3 regions of the Desulfovibrio sp. TomC genome follow, and region 3 is predicted to be linked to each of the others. Evidence: predicted binding sites of a transcription regulator. Region 3 holds the regulator's gene; each other region holds the start of a gene.
What was found. The regulator sigma-54, encoded in region 3, starts transcription at its own class of promoters, with help from an activator protein. The targets are predictions, from matches to a motif close to CTGGCACGGNNNNTGCTT.

Region 1 (3,272 bases), on a different contig from region 3:
AACCCGCCGACCTTGCGATGCAACCGTCCCGAAGGCCCTGACGGTTCGTCGCCAACCGGCTCCAGGCGCAGGAGAAGGCCGCAGGCCACATAGCCAAGCACGGCCACAAAGCCGGTGGCCACGAACAGCACCACCACAAAGGCCCGGACCACCAGGACCGGCAGGCCCAGGTATTCGGCCAACCCCCGGCATACGCCAAGGGCCATGCCCCGACGGGAACGAAAGAGCCGCCGGCCGGAAGAAGTCGTTTCACTGCGTCTCATCTGTCGCCTCTCTTGTCGGGATCGCCCGGCTGCGGGCGGGTGTTGCCGGCGTTGCCGGGCGTGCCCGGCAGCAGGGTTTCCAGGTTGTCCATACGTTCTTCCAACCGGACCAGCGTCTTCCTGACGTCTTCCAGGACGGCCATGGCCTCGGCGTCGTCGGCGCTGCGGCTGCGGTCGTCGCGCCGGCGCAGTTCGCGCAGGGCGACAATGGCCACGACCACCAGCAGCACTTTGACGAGGGCCGGCAGATGGCCGATATATATGGTATGTTCGAGCACGTTGCGTCCTTGTCGTTACCGCCCCTTGGCCGGTTGGCGGCGTCCGCTTGAAAAGCCTCTCCAGGTGCAGGGGTCCGGGGGGATCATCCCCCCGGCCGCCGGAGGCTTCTTCTGTCTTTCATCGTCCTCGTTTCGCCAACTACCCCACCCGCTTGGCCTTGAGGCGGGCCAGTTCGCGTTCGACGTCTTCGTCGGCGGCCAGACGGTCGAAGCGGGCGTCCAGGCTCTCGTCGTCGGCCGGGCGGCGGCTGGACACTGTACCGGCCAGTTCGGCCTCGGCTTCCAGGCGTTCGATGCGGTTCTCGAATTCCTCGAAGCGGCGCAGGGCGTCGGAGGAATCGACCCGGGAGACGTCTTCGCGCATCCGCTTCTTGCCGGTGGCGCGCATGTGGCGGGCAAGCAGCGTGCGCTGGCGTTCCTTGGCCGAGACGAGCTTTTCTTCCAGGGTGCCGATGTCTTCACGGCAGGCCGCGACCATGCCTTCGACGGCGGCCAGCTCTCCGGCCAGGACATCGGAACGGGCTTCGAGGTCGCGCTTTTCCAGCAGCGCCTCCCGGGCCAGATCTTCGCGGCCCTTGTCCACGGCCAGTTCGGCCTTCTGGCCCCAGCGCACGGCCCGGTCGGCCATGGCGTCGTGTTCGCGGGCGATCTTGGCGGCCTGGGCCATGGTGCGGGCGCAGTCGGCCTTGAGTTCGACCAGCGTTTCCTCCATCTCCTGGATCATGAGCCGGATGAGCTTTTCCGGCTCTTCGGCCTTGTCGAGCATGGCATTGATGTTGGAGTGGATGATGTCTCTGAAGCGGCTGAAAATTCCCATGGCGTTCCTCCGTGCCGCATCTTTGTTGCGGCCTTCGCAGCCCATAAAGCAGGGACCGTGCCAGGAAATAATCGGCAATATTTCGGGCTTATGCCGCTAGCGCCCCAGACAAGTCTTGCAGCATTCGCCATTTTCTGGCATTTTTCGCCACATAAGAGGTGAAACCGACCATGCCGTCCGCCGCCCCCTGGCTGGCCGAAGCCCTGGGCCAGTCCGATGCCTTCCTGGAATTCATGGAAGCCGTGGCCCTGGCCGCCGCCATCGACCGGCCGGCGCTCATCGTTGGCGAACGCGGCGCCGGCAAGGAGCTGGCCGCCGCCCGCCTCCATTACCACTCGCCGCGCTGGCAGGGGCCGTATGTGCCCGTCAACCTGGCCGCCCTGCCGCGCACGCTCATCGAATCCGAACTCTTCGGCCACGAAGCCGGGGCCTTCACCGGGGCTATCCGACGCCGGCCGGGACGCTTTGAAGTGGCCGACGGCGGCACGATCTTTCTGGACGAGCTGCAAACCGTGCCCATCTCGGTCCAGGCCAAGCTGCTGCGGGCCGTGGAATACGGCGTGATCGAGCGGGTGGGGACCAGCCTGCCGGTTGGGGTCAACGTGCGTGTGGTGGCCGCGGTCAACGTCGATCCCCGCGAACTGGTGCGCCGGGGCCGGTTGTTGCCCGATCTGCTTGACCGGCTGGCTTTTTCGGTGCTCTTTGCTCCGCCGCTGCGCCATCGCCAGGGCGACGTCGCCTATCTGGCCGAGCGCTTTGCCGCCCGCTTTGCCGCCGAAATCGGCCGGCCCGAGCCGCCCGTCTTCACCGCCGCGGCCCTGGCCGCCCTGGCCGCCCATCCCTGGCCCGGCAACATCCGCGAACTCAAGACCGTCATCGAACGCGCCGTTCTCCAATCGCCTTCCCCGCGCATCGACCACGTCACCCTCGACCCCTTCGCCCACCCCCACGCCCCTTTTTCCCCTGTTCGCACGGCCCCTTTTCCCCCGGCTCGTACGGCCTTTGAGCACCAGGACGGCAGCGCCCCCCAGCCGCCCGCCGTCCACCCTCCAACCACTCTCCCCCCGCAACCCCTCTCCCTGTGCAGGGGTCCGGGGGGATCATCCCCCCGGCCGCCGGAGGCCTCTTCCGCCTTCTCTTCTCCCCCCCCCACCTGGACCGAAGCCACCGCCGCTTTCGAGACCGATCTGCTCGCCAGCGCCCTGGCCCGGGCCGGCGGCAACCAGCGCAAGGCGGCCGCGCTTTTGGGGCTCACCTACCATCAGCTGCGCGGCCTGTACCGCAAATATGCCGCTGCTCTTGACGCCGCGACCAAACACCCGTAGCCCCAGGCCATGCGCCAAACCACCGAATTCGACAGCCACTCCCGGGCCACACGCCTGCCAAACGGCGTGCGCGTCGTCACCGAACACATGCCCCAGTCCAAGACCGCAAGCCTTGGCCTCTGGATCGAAGCCGGCTCCCGCCACGAGGCCGCCGGCCAGGAAGGCATGGCCCATCTCATGGAGCACATGGCCTTTAAAGGCACCGCCCGCCGCGACGCCCTGACCATCGCCAAGGAACTGGACACCCTGGGCGGCCTGTCCAATGCCTTCACCTCCCGCGAGGCCACCTGCTTTTATATCCGGGTCATGGACGCCCATCTGGTCCGGGCCTTTGATATTTTAAGCGACATCGTGCTCAATGCGCGCATCGACCCTGAGGAACTCGGCCGCGAACAAGCCGTCATTCTTCAGGAAATCTCCATGGTCGAGGAGACGCCCGAGGAGAAGATCCACGAGGACTTCTGGGCCGCCGCCTGGGCCAACCCGGCCCTGGCCCATTCCATCACCGGCACGCCAGCCTCGGTCTCGGCCGCCACCGCCGCCTCCCTGGCCGACTGGCGACAGGCCAATTACCGCCCCGACGCCATCA
Region 2 (3,272 bases), on a different contig from region 3:
GGCCAGGAGGATGCGTTGGGCAGCCGAGCGATTGGACCAGTATTGGATGAGCTTTTCGAAGTGCTGCTTGAGAAAGTCGGACATGGCGGATCTCCTGGCGGGCTTCGTTTACGCGGCTCTAGCAGGAATCGGGCCTAGAACTGGATTTTGACCAGTTCGCGATAGGCGTCGAGGACCTTGCTGCGCACGGCCGTGGTCATCTGCATGGCGGAACTGGCCTTTTGCAGGTTGATCATCAACTCATGGACGTTTTGGGTTTCGCCGGAGGCAAAGGACTGGACCATGGTGGCTTTCTGGTTTTGCATGTCGTTGACCTGCTTGAGGGAGTCGGTCAGCGTCTGGCCAAAGCCTTCGGTTGGCGCGGCCGGTTTGGCCAGGGAGCGCGACACCTTGGACTGGATGCCGGCCGACTGGGACATGGCATTCTGGTAGGCGGACAGGGCAAGGGCTGGGATGGCCATGGTGTGTCTCCGTTAACGCCCGATTTCCAGGGCTTTGGTAAACATATTCTTGATGGTCCCGATCGACGAGCTCGACGCTTCGTAGCTGCGCATGGCCGTGATCATGTTGGCCATTTCCTCGACCACGTTGATGTCGGGGTAGGCGACATAGCCGTCGGCGTTGGCGTCGGGGTGGCCCGGCTCGTAGGACATCCGGAAGGGGCGGTTGTCGTTGACCAGCCCCGTGACCTTGACCCCGGCCAGGTCGCGGTCCATGGAGGTCTGCATGGCCTTGGAAAAGGGCGTGTCCACCGGGGTCGATTCCAGCATGACCGACTTGCGAACATACGGTCCGCCGCCGTTGACTGTGCGGGTGGTCTTGATGTTGGCCAGATTCATGGAAATGGCGTTCATGCTGGTGCGCTGGGCCGACATGCCCGACGAACCGATGTCCATGGCGGTAAAGAGGTCCATATTACTTTCCTCCGTCCATGATGACCTTCTGCAGGCCTTCAAAGTCCTTCTTGGCCAGTTCGGTCAGGGCGTTGTACATGAGTGTGTTCTTCGCCATCACCGACATTTCCTTTTCCATGTTCACGCTGTCCAGGCCCTGGACCACCCGGGGCTTCCAGCCCATCTCCAGGTTGCCTTCGAAGCCGGCGGCATTGAACACCGTGGGCATGTGGCCGGCGCTGGTGCGCGTCATCTTGCCCCGCTCGTCGATATTGAGGGCCGACTGGAGTTCTTTTTCAAAGTCCAGGGTGCGGGCCTTGAACGCCGGGACGTCCATGTTGGCCAGGTTGGACATGACAACATTCTGACGCTCCAGATGCAGGTCCATGACCTTGCCGAGCAGTCCGATGTTTTCAGGGAGCATTGTTTTCATTGGCTTTTTCCCTCCGCTTGGGCGGATTGCGTCCGGGCTGGCCGCCCGGTTTCGAAGGCTATTGGGCAAAAAGCGTTCCAGCCCGGTCGGATGGAGCCGGGAATACGGAATTTTTTTCCGGATATTCGTTTCACTTTCTAATAAAGCGGAGCGGATTTCCCAAAATGCTCCTTGCTGTCGGGGCGATGGAGCGCCCGGCGCGGCGGGCTGGGCTGGTTGGCACAAGCTTTGCTTTACCAGTTTCGCCCGGCAGGTTGCTCCCGCCGGAGCCGGCGCAAGCCGCACGCACCATCTTGCGCGTTGCTGCCAGGCGGCGCGAAACGGCGAGGCCCCAAAAAAAAGAAATGGGCCGCAGCCAACGGAGGGGATGTCATGAGTGGGCAACTGGATTACGAAATCAACAAGGAACTCGGCGAATGTTATCTGTTCATGGGCGACCTGGACAAGGCCGAGGAGTATTACGGCAAGGCCATGACCAATAACGGCGTGCATCCCGACCCCTACCTGGGTCTGGCCACCATCGCCGTCCAGCGCGGCCAGCTCGATGAGGCCATGGTGCTCTACCGCAAGGCCTCGGCCATCGAGGCTGACGACCGCTCCCTGTCCGGCATGGCCCTGATCGAAATGGAACGCGGCGAAGCCGGCGAGGCGTTCACCCATTTCAAGGGTGCGCTGGCCAAGAATCCTGAAAATCTCGTGGCCCTTTTCGGACTGGTGCGTCTGGCCCATGCCGACGAGCGCCTGGAAGAAGTCGTACCGTATCTCCAGGATTATCTGGCTGTTGACCCCATCAAGCATGAGGTCCGCTTCACCCTGGCCGGCTGCCTGGTCAACCTCGGCCGCCACGCCGAGGCCGGTAACGAACTGGACCAGATCCTGCTCCAGGACCCGGCCAATGCCGCCGCCAGGGAACTGGCCGAGGAACTCAAGCGCGTCGCCGCCTAGTTCCCCGCCCTTTGCGCGGATATCCCCTCCAGAGCGTCCGGTCCGGGATTTGTCCCGGCCGGACGCCCCGGAACGGCCCCGCCACCCTTGCCAATCCGGCCGCTTTGTGCCACCTCGCTTGAAAAAGTGAGGTCCTGAATGGATTTTCTGCCCATCAAACGGGCGCTTGTAAGCGTCACGGACAAGTCCGGTCTGCCCGAACTGGCCCGGTTCCTCAGTGCGGCCGGGGTCGAGCTCGTTTCCACCGGCGGCACCCGGAAAATGCTTATGGAAGCGGGGCTGCCGGTCACCTCCGTCAGCGACGTGACCGGGTTTCCCGAGATCTTAAACGGCCGGGTCAAAACCCTGCATCCCCATGTCCACGGCGGCATCCTGGCCGACAAGGACAATCCCGAACATCTGGCCACCCTGGCGGGGCACGGCATTGCCGCCTTCGATATGGTGGTGGTCAATCTCTATGCCTTCGGCAAGGCCCTGGAGAAAAAACTGCCCCTGCCCGAGATGGTCGAGCAGATCGACATCGGCGGACCGACCCTGCTTCGCGCCGCAGCGAAAAATTTCGCCTCCATCCTGGTGGCGCCGGACCCGGCCTTCTACGCCGAGATCATGGACGCCCTGGCCCAAAACGGCATGAAAGCGCCGCTCTCCCTGCGCCAGAAAACCGCCGCCGCCACCTTCCGCCAGACCAGCGCCTACGACGACGCCATCGCCGCCTACCTGGCCGACGCCTAAACGGCGCAAGCGGGGGGAGTGGGAGAGGGGAAGGCGCAAGAGTGCCTCCGGCGGCCGGGAGGGGGTAACCCCCTCCCGGACCCTCCCTGACTGGGGTCAGGGCCAGCGAGCTCTCGCGGCGGCCGGCCCGAAGCCGGCTGTCGGCGCGTTGACGCCCGACCAAATCCTCCTCCTCCTTGCTCCCTCGCTCCCGCCGTCGGGCTCCCCGTCGACCCCTTTTCCGACTGTCGCCGGCATCTGGCCTTTCTTGGCCACCCGGGCCGGCTTGC
Region 3 (3,272 bases):
GGCAGGGCTTGAAGTCCAGCGCATCGAAGCTGACGCCGGCAAGGCTTCTTCCAACGACGATGACGATGCGTTCGAGGCTCTCCATCTTGCCGTGGGGGATGGCCACCCCGTCGCCGATGCCCGTGGTGCCCAGATTTTCGCGGTCAAGCAGCACCTGATGGGCGCGTTTGGCGTCAAACTCGGGCCAGTGCGCCTTGATCGGGGCCACCAATTCCGCCAGCACCTCGGACTTGGACTCCGACGCAAGCTCCCCGATCACGAAATCGGGCTGGAGATAGTCCTCTAACCGCATTTAGACGCCCGTTCCAGGATCGATGAGGCCGAAGTCGCCGTTGCGCAGTCGGTAGATGACATTGGGCCGTTCGCTTTCGGAATTGATAAACACCAGGAACTCGTACTTGAGCGCCTCAAGCTGCATGGCGGCCTCTTCAACGGCCATGGGCTTGGGCTCGTACTTGTCCGTCTCGATGATGGTGGGGATGCGGCCGCCCTCGCTGTCCTCACTGATGCTGATGACGTCCATGCGGACCTGCTCGATGGTCTGGCGACGGCGGTCCTTCTGCTTTTCCCGGAATTTCTTGGCCTGGGCCTCAATTTTGTCGAGAATCAGGTCAATGGTGGAGTACATGTCCTCGGACACTTCGTGGGCCGAGATGTGCATGTTGTCGGCCTGGAAGATCACGTCGGCCATCTGGCGGGTCTTTTCCACAGCCAGATTGACCTGCAACTCCGAAGAGTCCACGGCCGTGGTGTATTTGGCAAGTTTTTCAAAACGCTTGCGGGCATAGTCCCGCAAGTGATCGGATGGTTCAAAATTTTTGAAATTAAAGGTGATGTTCATGTTATCCTCCGGGATGGCGTGGTGTGGGGCCGGGAAAACCCGGTCCGAAGCATCAGAAAACCGCCTTGCGTTTCGACGATGACTCGATGCCCATGGCCGTTCGGTATTTGGCCACGGTTCGCCGGGCGATGTTGATTTGCAGCTCGTCTTTGAGCATATCGGCGATAGCCTCGTCGCTGATGGGCTTTTTGGCGTTCTCGCCGGAAATAATGCGCTTGATCATGGCCTTGACCGACTCCGAACCAACCGTGGTGCCGTCGTCGAGCTCCAGCGAACTGTTAAAGAAGAACTTGAGCTCAAAAATGCCATGGGGCGTGGCCACGTACTTGTTGGAGGTGATGCGGCTGACCGTGGACTCGTGCATGCTGATGTCGTCGGCCACGTCCTTGAGAATGAGCGGCCGAAGCTTGGTCACGCCGTCCTCGAAAAAGCCGCGCTGAAATTTGACCAGGCTCTCAAGCACCTTATACAGTGTTCGCTGGCGCTGATACAGGCTTTTCATGAGCCACATAGCCGAGCGCATCTTGTCTTGCAGGTAGTCCTTATCCTTGTCTTTATTCGGGTTCGTGCCGTCGAGATAGGTCGTGTTGAGCCCCAGGCGGGGCATCCCTTCCTCGTTGAGCACGATAACGAAATCATCCCCGTATTTATACACGAAGGCGTCAGGACTGACGTAGATCGGGTCCCCGGAACCGTAGCTGGCCCCGGGCATGGGATCAAGGGTCTGGATCATCTCCAGGTATTCCTTGAGTTTTTCCATGGTCAGATGAAATTTTTTGCAAAGCGGCTTGTAGCGCTTCTTTTCCAGGTCCTCAAGATGCTCGCGCACCAGTTCAATGAGGATGGTATCTTCGTAGCCGCAGACCTCGATCTGGATCAGCAGACACTCGCTGGGCGTGCGGGCGGCCACGCCCACGGGATCAAGGCGCTGGAGGCGATGGAGCACCGCTTCCACCATGGCCGGTTCGGCCCCGGCCATCCCGGCCAGCTCTTCCACCGTGGCCTGCAGATAGCCCGAGGAGTCCAGGCTGCCGATGATGGCTTCCCCGACTTCCACTTCCTTGGGGGTAAAATTGGACAGATGCATCTGCCAGCCCAGATGCCCGTCCAGGGACGGCTTGGAGGCCAGCCGGGCGTCATAGGCCATGCCCTCTTCGGGAATTTCGGAATCGCGGGACTGAGACTGGCGGCCGGTGCTGGCAAAATCACCAAGGTAGTCATCCCACTCGGCGTTTTTGAGCAGCTCCTTCTCCATGGCTGCGTCCGTGGAATTGCCGGTCGGCCCGAGGTTGTCTTCGGCCATGACCCGTTCAGTTGGCCGGTCGTCCTCGACGGTCTCCTCCAGCATTGGATTTTCCAACAGCTCCTGCTGCACGCTCTCAAGCAGCTCCAACCGGGAAAGTTGAAGGAGTTTGATGGCTTGTTGCAGCTGGGGGGTCATCACCAGCTGTTGGGAAAGCTTGAGCTGCTGCCGCAGTTCCAGGGCCATGCTTACCGCCGTGCGCGTGAGTCGTTTGCGTCCAAGGGTTCTACTCGGTTTGGACGGCGGCCCACAGCCAGCCCGCCCAACAAAAACCATGCCACAATTGCGACCTCGTGGCAATCGGCACAAGCGGCCCTAGTCGAGGAACCACTCATAGGCAGCCCCGAGTTGCCCCTTGGCTGCCAGGATAAACCGCACAGCCTCGCGGACCGCCCCGTGCCCCCCACCCCGGCGCGAGACCCACAGGGCCAGCTCCAGGATCTCCGGTTGGGCATCGGCCACGGTCATGGGCAACCCGACCAGCCCCATGGGGCCGGCGTCCACCCAATCATCGCCCAGATAGGCGGTCTGTTCTGGCGAAACACCCTGGCGTTCCAGAATACCCCGCAGCACGCCCATCTTGCGGTGATGGCCCGGGTGGTACTCGGCAATGCCCAGATCGGCCATGCGCGCGGCCACGGCCGGACTGTCCAGGCCGCTTATGACCGCAACAGCCAGTCCGACAGCCTGGGCCGCCATGAGGCCCAGGCTGTCATGGACATGAAACCGTTTGGTCACCTCGCCACGAGCATCGACATAGATGCCGCCGTCGGTCATGACGCCGTCGACATCAAGAACCAGCAACGCCACTTCCCTGGCCCGGCTGGCGGCCAGATTCGCATCCTCAGGCATACAAAACCTCCAACGGCCGGAGCACACTTCCTCCCCGACCCAAACGCCGCTCCTGACAGACAAGACCCCAATGCCCAGACGCAGCCGGCATGTCCCGCCCAACGGGGCGATCATAGCCAAAAAACACCGAAATGACCAGCAGATAGAGGTGTTTTTCCTGCTCTCATGGCAACGGGACAAGGAGCACGCCTTGGGCCTTGGCCGCCCTGGTCTCTTCCCTGGCCCCAGGACACCGCGCATAGCCAACGAGCCCGGCAGGCCAGACGGGCCCCAGTT

Region 1: NY78_RS03850 (PspA/IM30 family protein) is a predicted target of sigma-54. The motif match lies at 1,405-1,422, and genes of this name have one in related genera.
Region 2: flgB (flagellar basal body rod protein FlgB) is a predicted target of sigma-54. The motif match lies at 1,390-1,407, and genes of this name have one in related genera.

What each region holds. Positions count from the first base shown of each region.
Region 1 covers NZ_JSEH01000003.1:138,207-141,478, reverse strand. The annotation lists gene NY78_RS03860 (PspC domain-containing protein) at 1-263, opposite strand, end outside; gene NY78_RS03855 (hypothetical protein) at 260-541, opposite strand; gene NY78_RS03850 (PspA/IM30 family protein) at 681-1,358, opposite strand; gene NY78_RS03845 (sigma 54-interacting transcriptional regulator) at 1,529-2,683, shown strand; gene NY78_RS03840 (M16 family metallopeptidase) at 2,693-3,272, shown strand, end outside.
Region 2 covers NZ_JSEH01000031.1:23,708-26,979, forward strand. The annotation lists gene fliF (flagellar basal-body MS-ring/collar protein FliF) at 1-84, opposite strand, end outside; gene fliE (flagellar hook-basal body complex protein FliE) at 135-461, opposite strand; gene flgC (flagellar basal body rod protein FlgC) at 474-914, opposite strand; gene flgB (flagellar basal body rod protein FlgB) at 916-1,326, opposite strand; gene NY78_RS20050 (tetratricopeptide repeat protein) at 1,699-2,271, shown strand; gene NY78_RS20055 (IMP cyclohydrolase) at 2,410-3,003, shown strand.
Region 3 covers NZ_JSEH01000001.1:293,834-297,105, forward strand. The annotation lists gene NY78_RS01405 (PTS sugar transporter subunit IIA) at 1-292, opposite strand, end outside; gene hpf (ribosome hibernation-promoting factor, HPF/YfiA family) at 293-841, opposite strand; gene rpoN (RNA polymerase factor sigma-54) at 894-2,330, opposite strand; gene NY78_RS01420 (KdsC family phosphatase) at 2,460-2,996, opposite strand.